Regions from separate parts of the Arthrobacter sp. TJ-270 genome, predicted to be linked through region 2. Evidence: riboswitches for the same ligand, from Rfam matches in the RefSeq annotation. Region 2 holds a riboswitch; the other holds the start of a gene.
The links. Region 2 has a riboswitch for S-adenosylmethionine ahead of metX (homoserine O-acetyltransferase MetX). Riboswitches for the same ligand answer to the same signal wherever they lie in the genome.

Region 1: another riboswitch for S-adenosylmethionine. It lies ahead of AC4D2M_RS11885 (cobalamin-independent methionine synthase II family protein); the one in region 2 lies ahead of metX (homoserine O-acetyltransferase MetX).

Annotation. Positions count from the first base shown of each region.
Region 1 covers NZ_JBZCNB010000006.1:7,860-16,276, reverse strand. Annotated here, with positions in the region: gene AC4D2M_RS11925 (hypothetical protein) at 1-399, shown strand, start outside; gene AC4D2M_RS11920 (hypothetical protein) at 442-783, shown strand; gene AC4D2M_RS11915 (hypothetical protein) at 860-1,306, shown strand; gene AC4D2M_RS11910 (hypothetical protein) at 1,303-1,914, shown strand; gene AC4D2M_RS11905 (hypothetical protein) at 1,973-2,284, shown strand; gene AC4D2M_RS11900 (DNA/RNA non-specific endonuclease) at 2,344-3,240, shown strand; gene AC4D2M_RS11895 (uracil-DNA glycosylase family protein) at 3,389-3,988, shown strand; gene AC4D2M_RS11890 (HNH endonuclease) at 4,084-4,977, shown strand; gene AC4D2M_RS11885 (cobalamin-independent methionine synthase II family protein) at 5,079-6,317, opposite strand; SAM riboswitch class I at 6,328-6,424, opposite strand; gene AC4D2M_RS11880 (DUF3040 domain-containing protein) at 6,783-7,061, shown strand; tRNA gene AC4D2M_RS11875 (tRNA-Thr) at 7,140-7,216, opposite strand; gene AC4D2M_RS11870 (DsbA family protein) at 7,325-8,164, opposite strand; gene otsA (alpha,alpha-trehalose-phosphate synthase (UDP-forming)) at 8,298-8,417, shown strand, end outside.
Region 2 covers NZ_JBZCNB010000002.1:386,667-395,083, reverse strand. Annotated here, with positions in the region: gene AC4D2M_RS06485 (M28 family peptidase) at 199-1,824, shown strand; gene AC4D2M_RS06480 (DMT family transporter) at 1,897-2,865, opposite strand; gene AC4D2M_RS06475 (RNA-binding S4 domain-containing protein) at 2,927-3,148, shown strand; gene AC4D2M_RS06470 (class I SAM-dependent methyltransferase) at 3,214-3,828, opposite strand; gene AC4D2M_RS06465 (alpha/beta hydrolase) at 3,868-4,587, opposite strand; gene AC4D2M_RS06460 (HNH endonuclease signature motif containing protein) at 4,529-5,029, opposite strand; gene metX (homoserine O-acetyltransferase MetX) at 5,124-6,269, opposite strand; SAM riboswitch class IV at 6,285-6,419, opposite strand; gene AC4D2M_RS06450 (VOC family protein) at 6,732-7,373, shown strand; gene AC4D2M_RS06445 (CPBP family intramembrane glutamic endopeptidase) at 7,396-8,184, opposite strand; gene hutI (imidazolonepropionase) at 8,253-8,417, opposite strand, start outside.

The DNA.
Region 1 (8,417 bases), on a different contig from region 2:
GAGGAACTGAACGTAGTAGGCGAAGAGCCGGACGCCGCCAACGAGTCAATCGCACCCGAGGCTCTCGACCCCGTGCAGGACGGCCGGCCGGACAATTACCCCTCTGCTGCCGAGAATGATCCGGAGAACTGGCAGCAGGATCCGCTGCTCCAGGATGAACCCGGAGTCGGCGTCGGTCTTGAGGAAAGCGACCAGAGCCTGCGCGACGAGACGGAGGAGGCGCGCTTCCGCCGGGGTGACGAGCAGGTGCCGCCGGAAGAGCCGACCATCGGTGAAGCCGCTGCGGATGTCGATTTCGGCGACCCGATGAGCGATGAGGAAGTGGACGCAAGCGACGACGTCGCCAACTTCGGCGGATCGCCGCTGAGTCAGTTCGAGCCGGAGGACCTGGACCGTTAATCCCCGCGCTCCCGACCGGATGCGCGCCGGTAGACTGAAACCGTGAAAAAAATCGCTGCGCTATGCCTGCTCGTGCCTTTCAGTGCCCTGCTCGTGGGCTGCAACCAGATTGAGGAAACTGCGGGCGGGATAGCCGGCGATGCGGCATCCCAGGTGGCTGGCGCCGCCGCGGAAGAAGTCCGATCACAGGTGTGCTCCCTGGTGAGGGACGGAAACATCAGCGCTGAAGACCAGGATCTGCTTGCAGGACTGGTTGACGCAGCCGGAACAGCCGGGCTTCCTGCCGAGATCACAGACCCGTTGCGCGACATCGCGGAGGCTGGAGACCAGGTGCCGGCCGATTCGGTGAACGCCCTGAATGAGGCGTGCGCGCCCTCGTCGTAAACGCCGGAGGTAGCGTTTAGGTTTCGATTGTCCATCAAGTGTTCTATTGACCGGACGGTCGCAGTACCTTTTCCCTATGAGAGGCGGCTCTCCCCGGGACGTACGTGATGCGACTGCTTATCAGGACGCGGTTTCGCGGTCCATTAGGGCTGCGTGTGCCAGATGGGTCGCGATCGAGGTGGAGTTCGGCCTGCTGAGTGGAGCGGAGGTCGATGCGCTCCTTGGTCCGCATTTCCCGCCGGCAGGTTGCCTCGCCGCCGAGCGGAAGATTCTTGGTGTGGCGACCAAGGCCGGACGTGTCCTGTACCCGGGGTTCCAGTTCGACATGGAAGCGCACGCGATCCGGTCGATAGTCGCCGAAGTGGCCCAGATCGGCCTGGACGGTGGCTGGAAAGACCGCCATATTCTGCAGTGGTTCTGTGTACCGAACGGCTCACTCCATGGCGAACGGCCAGTTGACCTGCTGGATGACAGGGAACGGCTGCTTGCTGCAGTTCATGCGGATCTGGAAACAGTCTGGTGAGGAATCTCGCGGTCAGCATGATGGCGGCGTTGCTGTTGCTCACGGGTTGTGGCGCGGTGGCAGTGCCGGGCGAGAACGCGAGTGAAGAGCCGCTGCCGCCGGCTTCCGAGGAACTGATTGGGCAGGGCCTGGTGATTTCGGATGAAGCCGGGCCCGTGATGCTCTGTCTCGGACCCGTCATGGAGTCCTATCCTCCACAGTGTTCCGGGCCGGAAATCATCGGATGGGACTGGGACGCCGTCGAGCATTGGGAGAGGTCGGGCGATGTGAGATGGGGTACCTACGCCGTTCACGGGACGTGGGATGGGGAGGCTTTCGCCCTCACGCGGCCGCCGGTTCCACTGGCCCTGTACGACCCTCCGGCGGACATCGATCCGCGCACGGAACCTGCGAACGGCGGAGCAGGCGAGGCCACTGAGCTGGAAGCGCTGCAGCGGGACCTCCACGAGACGGAGGGCGCCGAGATACTCAGCTCGTGGGTTGAGAACGGCTACGTGTTTGTCACGGTGGTGTACGACGACGGCACTCTCCAGGACGCTTATGACGCCAAATACGGGGACAACATGGTGGCCGTTCGGTCGGCCCTGCAGCCAGCGGACCGTGGCTGATTCAGACTCACCGGGGTCGTCCCGCAAGAATGTCAGTGGCACGAAGTACCTTGGTCGCATGAACACATCAAGCATCTCCACAAGCATCTCCACAAGCACCGTCCGCCACCCCGAGAAGGGTCGCCGATACACCATAGAGGAACTCCGCAGCCTCGCTGCGGAGGGTGATGCATGGGCCCTGTGCCAGGTCGATCAGTGGGAACTCGAGTTCGCCAATGAGTACGCCGGCATACTGTCCGAGCGCTGCACCGACCGTGACTGCGAGGGCTACGGCGAGCCGGTGGATATGTGCTGCGACCATAACGGCGAGCTGATCGATGTGGATCATGGCGGTTGGGGACACAGCATCAGCTGGGTCCGGGCGGCCTGATATCTTCCCCGACGGACTGCGTTCACCGCCCGGTCACCTGTTACTGATATGTTCCGGCAATGGATGCTCTTTTGCCTGAACCGCAGCCGCTGACGGCCGGGGACCTCGCCGGTCGCCTCGGCTTCGATGAGGAGTTCCTCGGTTTTGAGGTGCTGCTGCCCTCGCTGACGGGCTCCGAAACCGTCCTGCTCCCCTACACGCACTTCTCGGTGCTGATGCGACCCGACAAGCGCCTGGCAGCTGTCGCCGGACTCGGTATCGATGGCGCCACGCTGATGAACCTCGACCGTTCGGGCATTGGCTGGCGCATGGATCCTCGATTGAGCGCTGACCTGCAGACCGGCGAGAGAGTCTACGCCCGGAATGACATTGACCGGGGGCACCTGGCGCGTCGCGCGTCAGCTGTTTGGGGCAAGACCCGAGCAGAAGCGGAGCAAGCGAATACCGATACCTTCTTCTACACGAACGCCGCCCCGCAGGCTGCCGGGTTCAATCAGGGTCTTGAGTTGTGGCTTGGGCTTGAAACCTATCTGTTGGAGAACGCCGCCGGCAATGCTCGGCGCCTTGTTGTTTTTACTGGGCCCATCTTCAGTGACCGTGATCCGGTGTATCGGGGAACTGAGATACCGCTTCGTTACTTCAAGGTCGCTGCCTTCCTCTTCGAGGGCTCGCTTGCCGCTACGGGTTACGTCGTGGATCAGACCCCTCAACTGCAGGATCTGCCGGACGTCGAGCTACCCGGAGCTCTGGACGAGGCTCCGCCGCTGGGCCCCTTCCGCACCTTTCAGGTGCCTATCCGAGACATCGCCGCTCTCACCGGGCTGAGGATGGCACAGCTTGTAAAGGCGGACCGCATGCCTATTTCGGCTGAGCTGCCAACAGCGGTCATCACGTCGGTGTGGAGGGAGCTGTCCACTCCGGAGTGCCTCGACCTGGACTTCGACCTGCAAGGCTGAAGCCGGAACAGTAGGACACCGCCGCCATGTGAATCGGCGCACATCCCAACGCTTCCTCTGAGCATAATCGTGGCGATAGGGTGTCATTCAGGCTGATTGGTCCGAGAAAGCCGTAAGACGAAGCGAACGCACCGGATACAGTGGAGGTATGTACCTCGACCACCCGCAAGCCCTGGCCGACGATGCGGTCCTCGAGAACCGCAAATCCATGTTGGCGACTGCACCGCACGTTCAGAGCCTGGAGCAATGGCGAGCCAGCTACGCAGCCATCAGATCAACACCCATTCCCCACTTCGACCCGGCTGACGCCGGAGACCAGGCACGCGTTCTCTTCGTGCTGGACCGCCCGCAGGAGGAAGTGCTCTCCGAAAGCGGAACAGGTTTCGTGTCCGTCGACAACCCCGACAGCGCCGCAGAGCGATGCTGGATCGAGCGCGATTCCGCCGGTCTACACGAAGGCGTCCTGATGTGGAACATGGTTCCCTTCCTCGTGTCGAACCCCAATGCTGACAACCGGACGGCAGGCGCAAAGGCGTTGGGCTCTGTGCTGCGCCTTCTGCCGCGACTGGAGGTTGTCCTGCTCTGCAGTGATGCCGTACAGCAGACCTGGGACAAGCATCTACAAGACCGGGTCCCCCGGGTCACCGTAATCAAGGCCCCGGGTGTCGGCCCGCAGTCATTGTCCCGCAAGGCAAAGCAGGACGAGCTTAGAAAGGCCGTCGAACGCGCAAAGCGTCTGGTCGGCTGACAAACGTCACCTCATCCGAAGCGCCCGCCTGCGCCGTCAACCGCCAGGAACGCAGCGCCGTCGCAAGTCTGCCGCCTGAGTGACACACTGACCTCATGACGGCAGTACTTCTGGGCTGGGACCCGGATAGGGGGAACTGGGGTGGGTTCTATCCAACGATAGTTGCAGAGGTGCGGCGTTCCGGGTGGCATGTGGAGCGCTGGCCGCTCGTCATCGGGAAGCCCTTGCCTGTTGGTACTGAAACCTGGTTGTTCGTGCATGGGGGTAGGCCCAACCAGCGAGGTTTGATCGGGCACGGATTCACGATTGATCAACCGTCAGCGGTGACACTTTCCGATCCGAACAGTGACAGCCCCCGCCTGCATGTCGGCGTGCAGTTCGACCTTCTCCTGCCCGAGGGCGAACAGCTGCGCATGGATGAACTGGTGGCTCGGATTCCCAACATCGATTGGAAGACAGCAATCACCTCGGGCAAGCAGATCCAGTCCAACGCGGAGGCGGCAATGAGGGCGGTCTGGGCAGAACATGTTCTGGACGGTGCGTCTCCGAGCGCGAATACCCTGGACCCGCTCCCGGGCTCATATCCGGAGGCCGCGTTGATTCGCGTTCCGACCAACCGGTACGAGCGCAGTCCCGAAACGAGAGCCGTCGCGATCGCCCATCACGGGCCGAACTGTCATGCCTGCGGTTTCGATTACGAGGCCAAGTATGGCGCTGAGGGCGCCGGATTCATTCACGTCCACCACACGGTGCCGGCCTCCTTACTTGGGCCCGACTATGAGATCGACCCGATCACCGATCTGGTCCCGTTGTGCCCGAACTGCCACTACATGGCTCACAGTAGACGCCCCACCCCGTATACCCTTGCCGAGCTGCGCGCCATGATCGCGACCGCGGGGCATTTGCCGGGAGTGGTCGTCACCGCGGAGCAACAGCGAGCGCAGGACGCTGCACTAAGGATCGCCCAAGCTCGCTCTGTTACAGAATGAACGATTCCGGACCGGCATCCGCCGCCCCAGACGACATGCAGCGGGACGACACATCAACGACGTGTCGTCCCGCTCAGAGTTCCCTAGGGTGTTTTGTACGGTTAGATCAGCGTCGCTGAACGGCCGAACAACTTGTTTGAGGCGATCTGCGCCCCGCGGCCCAAAGCTTCAAGCTTGGCTGTGGCGATCTGCGGGTGGAGTCGCCCTCCGAGGCCGCAGTCGGTCGAGGCGATGACATTCTCGCGCCCTACCAAGCTCGCGAAGCGTTCGATGCGCTGCGCGACCAGCTCAGGGTGTTCAACCACGTTCGTCGCATGGGAGACGACACCGGGCACTATGAGTTTTCCGTCCGGCAGCGTGGTGTCCTGCCAAAGGGCCCACTCGTGTTCGTGGCGCGCGTTCGCGGCCTCGAAGGAGTACGACCCGGCGTTGATGCTCAGCACAAGGTCCAATATGTGCCGGAACTCTAGATCCGTCGTGTGCGGACCATGCCAGGATCCCCAGCACACGTGCACTCGGACCTGGTCCTCCGGCAGGCCCCGCAGTGCGTAGTTGAGGGCCTCCACCCGAATGCGGGTGAAGCGCTGGTAGTCCTCGACGCTGGGTTCGGGGTTGATCTGATCCCAGTTCTCAGCGAGGGAGGGGTCATCGATCTGGACGATGAGACCGGCGTCGACGATGGCCCGGTATTCCTCGCGCAGCACGTCGGCCCATGCATAGATGAACTCTTCCTCGCTGGCGTAGTAATCGTTGCCGATCCTGCTCGCCGACCCCGGCGAAAGTGCGGTGATGAACCCCGTTCGGACGTTCGCCGCGTCAAGGCCTACCTTGAGGTTCGCTATGTCCGAGGCCAGTGCATCCTGGCCGATGTATGAAATTGGACCGGTAGCGGAGGGGAACGCCGTGGCGTTTTTGCCAAGCTGGATTCCGCTCTCAGGGTCCTGATACGCTGCTGCGAAGCGAGTCCAGTCGCGCCGATCCGCGAACGACGTCAGTTTGATCGCGCCGGGTTCGCTGCGCACGGCATCGGCGAGGATCGGGTTGTAGTCCGTCAGTTCAAGACCGGCGGTACGCTGGAAGCTGTAGGTCCACCAGGCGCCGTAGTCCACGGCATTCGACATGGCCTTGCCGTACTCGCCATCCCCCGGGATGGTAATTCCGAGGTCCTTCTGCCACTGGACGAGGTCCACCACGGCGGAGGTGAGCAGGCCCTCGAATTCCGGGGTTCGCTGCAGGGTGAAGCCATCCTCAGCGAGGGTTCTGGCGGCGTTGGCGGCGATCAGTTCCGGTGTGCGCGGCAGGGAACCGGCGTGGCTGGTGTGAATGCGGTCAGTTGTCATGGTGCTGTTCCTTCCATCGGTCCTGCCATTAGCACCGTTCCGGATGGGAGGTCCGGGGGAAGCTGCAGCGTCAGGGAGGCAGGTCTCTCAGCTGCTCTGGATGGTGGGGTTTAGGGCTCTAAATCCACCGGTGACGCAGGCACGCCCTCTCCACGGCCACAGGCCGAGCACCAACAGAAGAGGCTCCCACCATCATGGTGGCACTGTCAGCCCCCACCCAAAAACACCCCGTCATGAACCGAAACGAAGCATCCCACGAAGCTTAGAGCGGTGAATGGGATGAGCGCTGCTAAAGCCTGACCAATTCCCACTTTCGAGATCCATAGGTCGCTCTGTGCTCTCCCCCGGGCAAGGACCATACTGGATACAGAGCAAGCATTATGAAAGTCATCGCCGGGTCCGTCGCTGTTACGCGCCGTTCCCTGTCGGTGAAGCTCCGCAAGACCAGGGACAAGAAGGCCGTTGATGCCGCTATCGGATGAAGAGCGTAGACGCCTACGGGAGCTCGAAGAGGAGCTCGCGGCAGAGGACCCCGATCTGGCCCACAAGTTACAAGACGCGGGACCATCCAAGCGTATCGGCGCGCGCGAAGTTTATGGGCTGCTGACCATCCTGGCCGGCTTCGGACTAATCATCGCTGGAATCAGCATGCAGCTGACCATTCTCGGTGTCCTGGGTTTCCTCGCAGCAGGCGCGGGAGCTTACCTCTTCTTCAGCGGTTGGAGCACGCGCCGCTTCCCCTAATGTCCCGGTTAGGTCTGTCGGCCGGCAACGAGGCCTCGCGGAGCTAGCGGTGTTGCGGCAGTCAACCAGCCTTCTTAGTGGAGCCCCCTGCCGGATTCGAACCGGCGACCCCCTGTTTACAAGACAGGTGCTCTGGCCAACTGAGCTAAGGAGGCGGACTGGCTGAGCCAGCAGGCGCCGTCGTCGTAAATGAACTTCCAACGGCGCTACACAAGATTAGCCCAGCGCCGCGGTCGGCGGGAAATCAGTGGGCTTGGAAATTCTCAGTTCCTGGCTTCGACCTTCTCCCGGGTGACCGTTGCAAAGTCGCTCACCGCGTCCGGTACCTCCTCACCGTCGACGAACACAGTGGGAGTGCCGTTGACCCCGTAGGTTTCGGCTGCCTGGGTTCCGAATTTCACCCACGGTCGGAAAGTATTGTCATCGAGGCAGGCCGTGATGTCCCCGGCACCGGCAGTTGTGGCCATCTCCGCGAGTTCCGCATCGGACAGTTCGCCGTTCTCGAAATTACCGAACAGTGCCGTTGAGAAGTCCCAGTAGGCCGGCGGCGAGCTATCCGCAACGCAGGCAAGGGCGGCAGCACCCCGGGAGGAATAGTCCGTCTGCGAGTTGGGGTCGAGGTACGCAACGTTCCGGTACTCGAAAGTGATGGCGCCCTCATCGAGCCAGGTTTGTATCTGCTCCGCGTGAGTGCGCTCGAAGTTGGCACAGTGCACGCAGTTCACGTCGATGTAGGCCACTATCTGCACCGGCTCGTCAGCACTGGTCGCAGCCACACCGGGCGGCGGCCCCGCTGGGCTGGGCGCTTCCTCCGGCAGTGTGGCGACGTCGACGGTGTCCACGGTGGTGGGCGCAAGCTCGGTCGTGGACGTCAGTGCGATCCCGCCGTACTCGTTGCCATGTTCAGGGGCCGGACCTGCATCGGGGACCTCGTTGCGCATGTTCCCGGCGACGATGAGACCGACGATCACGAGAATGGCAACGACGGCCGCCACAACTCCCCACTTGATGAGGAAGGATGCCCGCTGCTGCCGCGTCTCCATCTCCTGCCGCGCCTCCGACTTCCGCTGGGCCTTGCTGGGTCTGGGATTACTGGGCGTCATCAGTCCTCGTTGTTCACATCGGTTCCGTCTTCGACCCACTTTAGGCGACGTAGCTGAGCGCTTCCCCGCCGCGCGGCCGCGCCGCCCAACCAGCTAAAGTCATAAGTAGGCCTACCATCGTCAGGGAGACAGTATGCAATCAGGTGACACAACGTACGGTGAGTTCGAGTTCATTGTCGTGTCCAACCGGCTTCCGGTTGATCGCGTGACCGACGACGACGGCAACGGCACCTGGCGGCGGTCACCCGGCGGG
Region 2 (8,417 bases):
CTATTCCCACGTTGGGACTTCTGACCTTACGCGCCTCCGCAACGGTTATCTACAGCCGATCTACCGGCCAGTAAGGCTCCCTTGACGCAGCAGGAGAAGTGTCCATAGATTGAGCGAACCCCCTGTGTCGTGATCCGCGTCACAGGGGGTTCGAGTGCCTGCGACCGCAGGCGCACCTTTGCGACAGAAGGAACAACGGTGATCCCAAACGCTCTACTCAAGCGCGCCCATTTTGGGCGAGCATCGCTGGCATTTCTCGGTGGACTTACTCTCGTTGTCACAGGCGGGCTGGCAGCAACGGCAGGACCTACCCACGACAACAGCAACAACAACACCTCCCAGAAACTACGCACCGCCGTCTCGGCGGACCGCGTGGTGGGCCACCTCGACGCACTGGACGCGATCGCCCTGTCCAATGGCGGAACCCGGGTGTCCGGAACCCAGGGCTACAACGACTCCGTGGACTACGTGGTCGCGACGTTGCAGGCAGCGGGGTACTCCCCCGTCGTGCAATCCTTCACCTTCCCCTATTTCCAGGAGCTGAGTCCTTCGGTTCTCGCGCAGACCAGCCCGGACTCCCAGGTGTACCCTGCTGATTCCTTCGCAACCATGACGTACTCGGGGGCAGGAAACGCGACCGGCGTGATCACCACGGTCGACACCACCGGCGCCGTCGGCGCCACCAACACCAGCGGTTGCGAAGCCTCCGACTTCGTCGGTTTCGCCGCAGGAACAATTGCACTGGTGCAGCGGGGCAGCTGCTCCTTCGCGCAGAAGGCCAGCAATGCTGAAGCAGCCGGGGCCACTGCCGTTGTCATTTTCAACACCGGGCTGCCGGGAAGCACCGGACCGATCGCCGGCACGCTCAGCGCCCCGGGAATCGGGATTCCCGTACTCGGTGCGAGCTACGCAGTGGGCTCCGGCCTGATGGGCGAGGAGGTCACGGGGCAGGTCATCACGGACACCATCTCCGAAAACCGCGAGACCTACAACGTGCTCGCCGAGACTGCAACCGGCAACGCCGACAATGTGGTGATGGTCGGCGCCCATCTGGACAGCGTTCTGGCCGGTCCCGGCATCAACGACAACGGCACGGGAAGTGCCGCTATCCTGGCGGTCGCAGAGTCAATGCGGAAGGTCGAGACCGCCAACAAGGTCCGCTTCGCCTGGTGGGGCGCGGAGGAGCACGGACTCCTCGGCGCACGCCACTATGTGAATGAGCTCGCGGCATCCGGCGAGCTGGCGAAGGTCGGCCTGTATCTGAACTTCGACATGATCGGCTCAGCGAACTTCGGCCGCTTCGTCTACGACGGCGACAACTCCGCGTTCCCGGTAGGGCCGAGCGCAGCTGCCGGACCAGCCGGATCCGGTCAGATCGAGCAGGACTTCCACGACTACTTCGCAGCGGAGGGCCTGCCCTCCGGTGAGACCGCGTTCAGCGGCAGGAGCGATTACGGACCCTTCATCGCGCAGGGCATCCCGGCCGGTGGACTCTTCACCGGCGCCGAAGGCATCAAGACCGAGGAACAGGCTCAACTCTTCGGGGGCGTTGCCGGACTTTCCTACGATTCCTGCTACCACGCTGCCTGCGATGACACAGGCAACGTCAGTATTGAATCGCTGGATCAGATGAGCGATGCCATTGCTCACCTGACACTGACCTACGCAATGAACACGACGGCGGTGAATGGAGTCGGAGACAGTGTGAAGGGCAACTTCAAGCAGAAGGCCGGTTTCGAGGGCAACCCGCTTGGCGGCGGCACCGAGAGCGGCGGTGGCCTGCATCCGGAGCATGACCACGACCACGAGTTGGCAGACCGGTAACAGGCGGAAAGAGTAATCGGCGGGGGCGGGCCACAGGCGTGATGTGGCCCGCCCCCGTTGCTTTGGCCTGGTCTACCTGCGTTCCAGTAATCTCCGGTTCCACGGCAGCGTGGTGAGGATGATGGCGCCCAGCGCCAGGACTGGGCCCGCCACTGTGGCGAAGACAACGACGGTGCCCGCCGTCGGAAAGACAAGGTCCAGTGCAAGCGAACCGAGCAGCTGGCCAGCGATCATTCCGAGCCCTGTCAGCAGCACGCCGAGGGACCTCACGAGGAGCGCCCCGACACCGATGAACAGGCATCCCATCGGCCCGCCCATGTAGTACCACCACTCCGCCGGCAGGGAATCGGGCGGCCCGGCTATCAGCAGCTTCACCAGCCAGGCGACCAGCAGGACGACCGCTCCCGCGATGAAGTTCATGAGTGTCGCCGTAATGGGCGTGCCGTAATGAACGGCAGCGGTTCCGTTCATAGCCTGCTGGAAACTGACCAGGATGCCGGCGGTGATTGGAAGCAGCAGCGGCAGGATGAGTGCCGCCGTCGTACCTGGTTCTCCGAGCCGGGGCGAAACAGCCCAGATGACCGCCGCGACCGTGAGCGTCACTCCGATCACGCGCATGGGAGTAATCAGACGCCGTCCTCCGGGTCCTATCCCGACTCTGTCCACGGCGAGCCCGCTCAGCGTTTGTCCCATCACAGCGGCGACCGTGAACAGTGCCACTCCTAAAATCGAGATGGTGAGGGCCTGGGAGAAGACGAACAGCGCGCCGATTGTTCCGGCCGCCAGGTAGATGCGGGGAAAGCGTCGCTCACGTACCGCCGGCACCAACTGCGCAAGCCCGGCCCGTCCATGCGGGAGCAGAAGCGAAATGAGGATCATCAGTGCGAGGCCGGTGCCGAAGCTGATGAGCGCGGCCGCGAGGCCGTCGTCAAGCGTTTGCCCGAGCGCGCCGTTGATCCTGCTTTGGAGCGGAATGGCTACCCCGGAGGCCACAGCCAACGGAAGCCCGACGGCGGCGGGCAGGTGGCGGGCGTAAGACACCCGTTAACCCTAGGGCAACGTTGTGTGCGGGCAGATCGCTCTCTGCGGGCATGATGTAACCATGAGCAATGACACTGAAGTGGCTATCCGCGACTCAATGATCCGGCTGGGTCAGCTGATCAAACTGGCCAACCTTGCCGAGGACGGTGTGGAGGCCAAGGAGCTGATCGAGAACGGCCTGGTGAAGGTCAATGGTGAGATCGAGGACCGCCGCGGACGACAGCTTCACCCGGGTGATTCGGTGACTGTGAACGGGGTTACCGTCACCATAGTGCAGGGATAGCTCCACAACGACCTGTCCTCAACAGATCGCTGGTGACGGCAGGGAGGTAAGAATTGGCACAACTGTTATTCCGCGCCTTCGGCCTCGCACACTGCAACGAGGAAATCCGACGACGGCGTCCAGACCCTCAGGTCCCAGGTAGCCAGGCGCAGCGGTACGGTGAGCCCGGCACCGGCCGCGTCAGCGCGGAAGGTGTCGACGGTGTAGCCGCGCCCTGCGCCGAACCCGACAATCAAGCGCCCGTCCTTTGCCAGATGGCGGTGCAAGCGGGTTAGAACCTCCCGCGACGTACCCGGGGCCAGAAAAGGTAGGACGTTCCCCGCGCAGACGATCACGTCGAAGGGTTCCGCGGTACCGCACGCAGGCAGGTCCAACTCAGCCAGATCCCCCAGCAGCCAGGCAGACTCCGGATGGGCCGCGCGGGCAGCTTCGACCAGTTCAGCGTCGGCATCAACCCCGACCACTGTATGGCCCCGCCGGGCAAGCTCACCGCCGACTCGGCCCTGCCCGCAGCCGGCGTCGAGGATGCGGGAATTTCGGGCAGCCAGCGCGTCAATGAAGCGTGCTTCCCCGTGCAGATCCGTGCCTTGCGCGTTCAGCTGCTCAAAACGCCGGATATAGGTCGCTGAGCGGTCGGGATCCTGGCGCTTTCCTGCCTCCCAGAGCGATTCTTTTCCCATATCCGGGAGTCTAGCCCGCTAGTACGCGGCCACATGGGGTTATCTGCGGACGACCCCGGGTACGACCATCTGCAGGAACTCCCGGACGTGCTTCAGTTCCTGGGCGTTGATGCTGTGATACATGCCCGCGTAGAGAACCTTGGTGAGCTTCACGTGGCGGTTGAGCCAGCCATGGGTGAACTCGATCCTGTCCGCCGGGATGACCGGGTCTTCCTGGTCGCGGCCCCAGAAGAACGGCACAGGATTGGCGGCCAACTCACTGTCGTGAAAGAACCCGCTGTCCTCCGCCGGAACCACGAAGCCGGAAAGCCCGACGACGGCAGCATAGTCGGTAGGGCGGGCACGCAACATGGAGCTGGCCACAGCCATGCCCATCGAGAAGCCGAGCAGGGTCACACTTGAGTGCGCCTCCTTGATGGAGTCCACCCAGTCGATGACATCCTGGACCGCTGAGGTGACCTTGTCGACGGAATAGGCGGCGTCCTGCATCAACGGGAACCAGGTGAAACCCGGCCCCTGGGCTACGGGTGCGCGGAGGGAAGCCACCGTGAATTCGTCCGGCAGGAACTCGAGGATGCCCATCAGGTCTTCCTCGTTGGCCATGTGACCGTGCAGCAGCACGAGCAGGGGCGTACCCTCGCGCTCATCCTCGGGTTTCGACCAGACAACCACTGGCGCGTTTCCTGGTGCATTTCCAGGTTCAGGGACAATTCCGGAAGCGGACACAGCGGAGCCGTCGGGCGAGAGAGAATTTGTCATTGCTCCATAGTGGCACGGGTCCACGCGGCGCTACTCCAGACAACGCAGGTTGTCCCGAGGCACGGCCAAATAGCGTCGGCTCTTGTGTTGCACCTGGACCCTTTTCTGCAACGCGCCGCCCACGAATCTCGCCAGAAGGGTGGTGGCGGTTCGGCCAGGGTGGTGTAGGTTTGCCGCCGAATGAAGTGATGCCCGGTGCGCCGGCGTCGTCGTGTCCGGCGGGCCAGACGCCTTCGGTTTTGAGCATGTAGCGGAGCTTGCACCTGGGTTGGAGATTGTGAAGGGCAGTTTTCCCGCCGTGCGCCCATGGAGTGACGTGGTCGATTTCGCAGGACATCGATGAGCGGTTGCAGCCGGGATGGACGCAGGTGGGGTTGGTGATTCGTACCCAGTCCTGCAGGTGTTTGGGTGGCCGGTACCTGTCCCTGCCGACGCTGAGCACGGCCCACGTTTCCGGGTGGACCAGGATCCTGGTGAAACCGGGTGCATGCGCGGCGAGGCGGCAATCGGAAGTCAGGACACCATTGACTCGGAACTCACGCGCCGTCGTCGTCGTGGTAGAACGCGGCCTCAAGCGCCGGTTCGAGCTGAGCTATCTCGGTGAGGAACGCATCATGTCCGATTGGTGAGGCGATGGTGTGCACGGCCACGTTGCCGGGCAGGGCGGATGCCAGCTCATGCGACTGGGAGGGCCAGTACAGCCGGTCGGAGGCAACCGCCGCGACGAAGAACTTCGCCGTGGCATCGGCCAGCGCGGTGGTCAGGCTGCCGCGGCCGCGTGCGACGTCGTGGCTCATCAGCGCCTCGGTGAGGATCAGGTAGCTGTTGGCATCGAACCGTCCAACCAGCTTGTCCGCCTGATGGTCCAGGTAGCTCTCCACCTGGTAGCGGCCGCGGCCATGCGGCAGAGGTGACCCGAAAGGTTCCTCAATGCCCTGGGCCGCGCGGCCGAACCGGTGGCCGAACTCGGCCTCCGAGCGGTACGTGATATGTGCGATCCGCCGTGCCAGACCCAATCCGTGCTCCGGACCGGCCGATCCGTAGTAGTCGCCGCCGGCGAACCGCGGATCGAGCCTGATTGCCTGTACCTGAGCCTGCGCGAAGGCGATCTGCTCAGCCGTGCTTGCCGCTCCGCAGGCGATGACGGCGCAGCGCTGAACGCGTTTCGGGTAGGTCACTGCCCACTCAAGCGCCCGCGCGCCTCCCATGGAGCCGCCGAGCACCGAGTGCCACGAGTCAATACCCAGAAGGTCCGCGAGCAGCGCCTCGGCGCGCACGGAATCGCGGATGGTGACGAAGGGAAACCTCGAGCCCCACGGCCTGCCCTCCGGATCGAGCGACGCGGGGCCCGTGGACCCGTAGCAGCCGCCCAGCATATTGATGGACACGACGAAGTACCTGTCGGTGTCGATGGTCCTGCCGGGACCAACCAGGCCGTCCCACCAGCCGTCTTCTGTTGAATCTCCCCTGGCGACGTGCGAACTGCCCGTGAGCGCGTGCTCAATGAGCACCGCATTGGAGGCGTCCGCGTTGAGGGTGCCCCACGTCTCGTAGGCCAGAACGACGTCGGGCAGGTGCCCCCCGGTTTCCAGCGTGAGGGGGCCGATGGAAAGCCGCGGCACGACGACGCCGTCAACGAACTCCGCCTCGTGGTGCGGTTCCGCTGTGGTGATCCCTGTCAAACCTGCCGCCTTTGTGAATCGTGCTTGCTCCTGCACACCTCGTGCAGGGCCTGGTCGTCACCCGGGGCACCCCACCGCGAGAGGAGGGTTGCCGGACAGTAAGCCGGGGCTGGTGGCGGGAAGGAACCCACCGCACTGTCACTCGTGACCTCGTACAAGAAAACCCGACCAGGATGGGAAAGGGCAAGTATTGTGACTCGCGGTGAAATGGTCCGGCGTTCACTGGGCCGGCGGGAACGCTTGAGTGGGGCCGCCTCCGTCTATGGGCAACGGGCCGCCCCACTCAAGGGGGACGCCCAGTGGGCGTCCCTGCAGGAAACTCCGGCGGTCTCGGAACCGGGCTCCCTGTCCGCTCCACTATCCGTGGCTGACCTTGGGGTTTGCTTGGGCACTTCACCCCGATAGCTATGACTTAGGTAACCCTAAGTCGAGGCGTGCATCACAAAGTGCCAAAATGGGGCCATGCGCCTGGATCATGTGTCTTATGCCTGCGAACCCGACGGCCTGACGGCCACTGCGGACCGGATTTCCGACGCCCTGGGCGTGGAATTCGTGAAGGGTGGAGTACACCCCCGGTTCGGCACCCGCAACATGATTTGCCCACTGGCCAACGGCCAGTACCTGGAGGTTGTCGAGGTACTCGACCATCCTGCGTCGGACAAGGCACCTTTCGGCCAGGCCGTGCGTGCCCGGTCCGAGGCCGGCGGCGGCTGGATGGGCTGGTGTGTGGCCGTTGACGATCTTGCACCTTTCGAAGAGCGACTGGGCCGCAGCGCCGTACCCGGTAACCGCAAGTTCCCTGATGGTCAGGAGCTGACCTGGCAGCAGATCGGCATCAAAGGCCTGATCGCTGACCCGCAGGTTCCCTACATGATCCGCTGGGATGACGGCACGGAGTCCCTCCACCCGTCCCAGGCGCGGCCCGCGTCGGTGCGCCTCAGGGCGCTGACCATCGCAGGGTCCGCCGAGCGTGTGACGGAATGGCTCGGCACCCCCGCCAACCACCCCCTGGACGACGTTGACGTGGAGTGGATCGCCCCCAACGGCACACCGGGCATCATGTCGGTCACGTTCGAGACCCCGAAGGGCTCCGTCAGGATCTAGTCAGGGCCCGCCTCGCGCCGAGCTAGTTCCCGATGCCGATGGCAGGGCCGAACAGAGCAAAGCCGACAAAGCCCGCAATGTCGAGGAACGCATGAGCGACCACCAGCGGCATGACCCGCCTGGTGCGCGTGTAGGCGTACCCGAAGATCAGGCCCATGATTACGTTGCCGATGAACGGCCCGATCCCTTGATACAGGTGGTAGCTCCCGCGCAGGAGCGCTGAGGTCACAATGATCGCCGGGACCGACCACCCCAGTTCCCTGAGCCGCTCGAAAAGATAGCCCACCACGATCACTTCTTCCAGCACGGCATGGCGGATCGCTGAAAGCACGAGCACCGGCAAGGTCCACCAGTAGGTGTCCAGCGCCGTCGGAATGATCGCTGTGGTGACACCGAGCGCCCGCCCTGCGGCGTAGACCCCGAGGGTTCCTACGCCGATCACCATTGCCAGCGCCACTCCCAGACCGAAGTCGACTTTCGGCTTGCTGAATGTGAAGCCGATCCGGCGGAACGCCGATTTCCCCGGCTCGGTGAGCAGGAAGAGCACCAGCACCACGGGTACCAGCGCGAAGAAGATCCCCAGTAGCTGATAGGTGAGGTCGAAGTACTGCCGGTCGTCGAGGGTGGGATTGAGCCTCGTCGTCTGCACAGACAGCGGTGCGCGGGTCAGCTTGTCAATCAGCTCAACCACGGCATAGACACCCGCCTGCCCGAGGGACAGGCCCAGGACAATCAGGATTTCGGCTTTGATCCTCTTCCGGCCGGCAGCCGGCAACAACGACGACGGCTGGCTGGTTTCGGCGGTTGGCATGCCTTCATGGTGCCGTACGGTCCCCCGCCAGCCAAAGCCCGCAGAAGACCCCCTCCCCGTGAAGTTTTTCAACGCAGGCGGTGTCCGCGGCGCCATACCGCGCGGGTCAACTGCATTCCGGGGCGGTACGCGAGGTGAGTTGCGGAGGGGGCATCCAATACCTGCAGGTCCGCCCGGTGGCCCACTGCAAGGGAACCCACGGCGAGCGAGCTCCCCGCGGCCGAGCCGCGGGC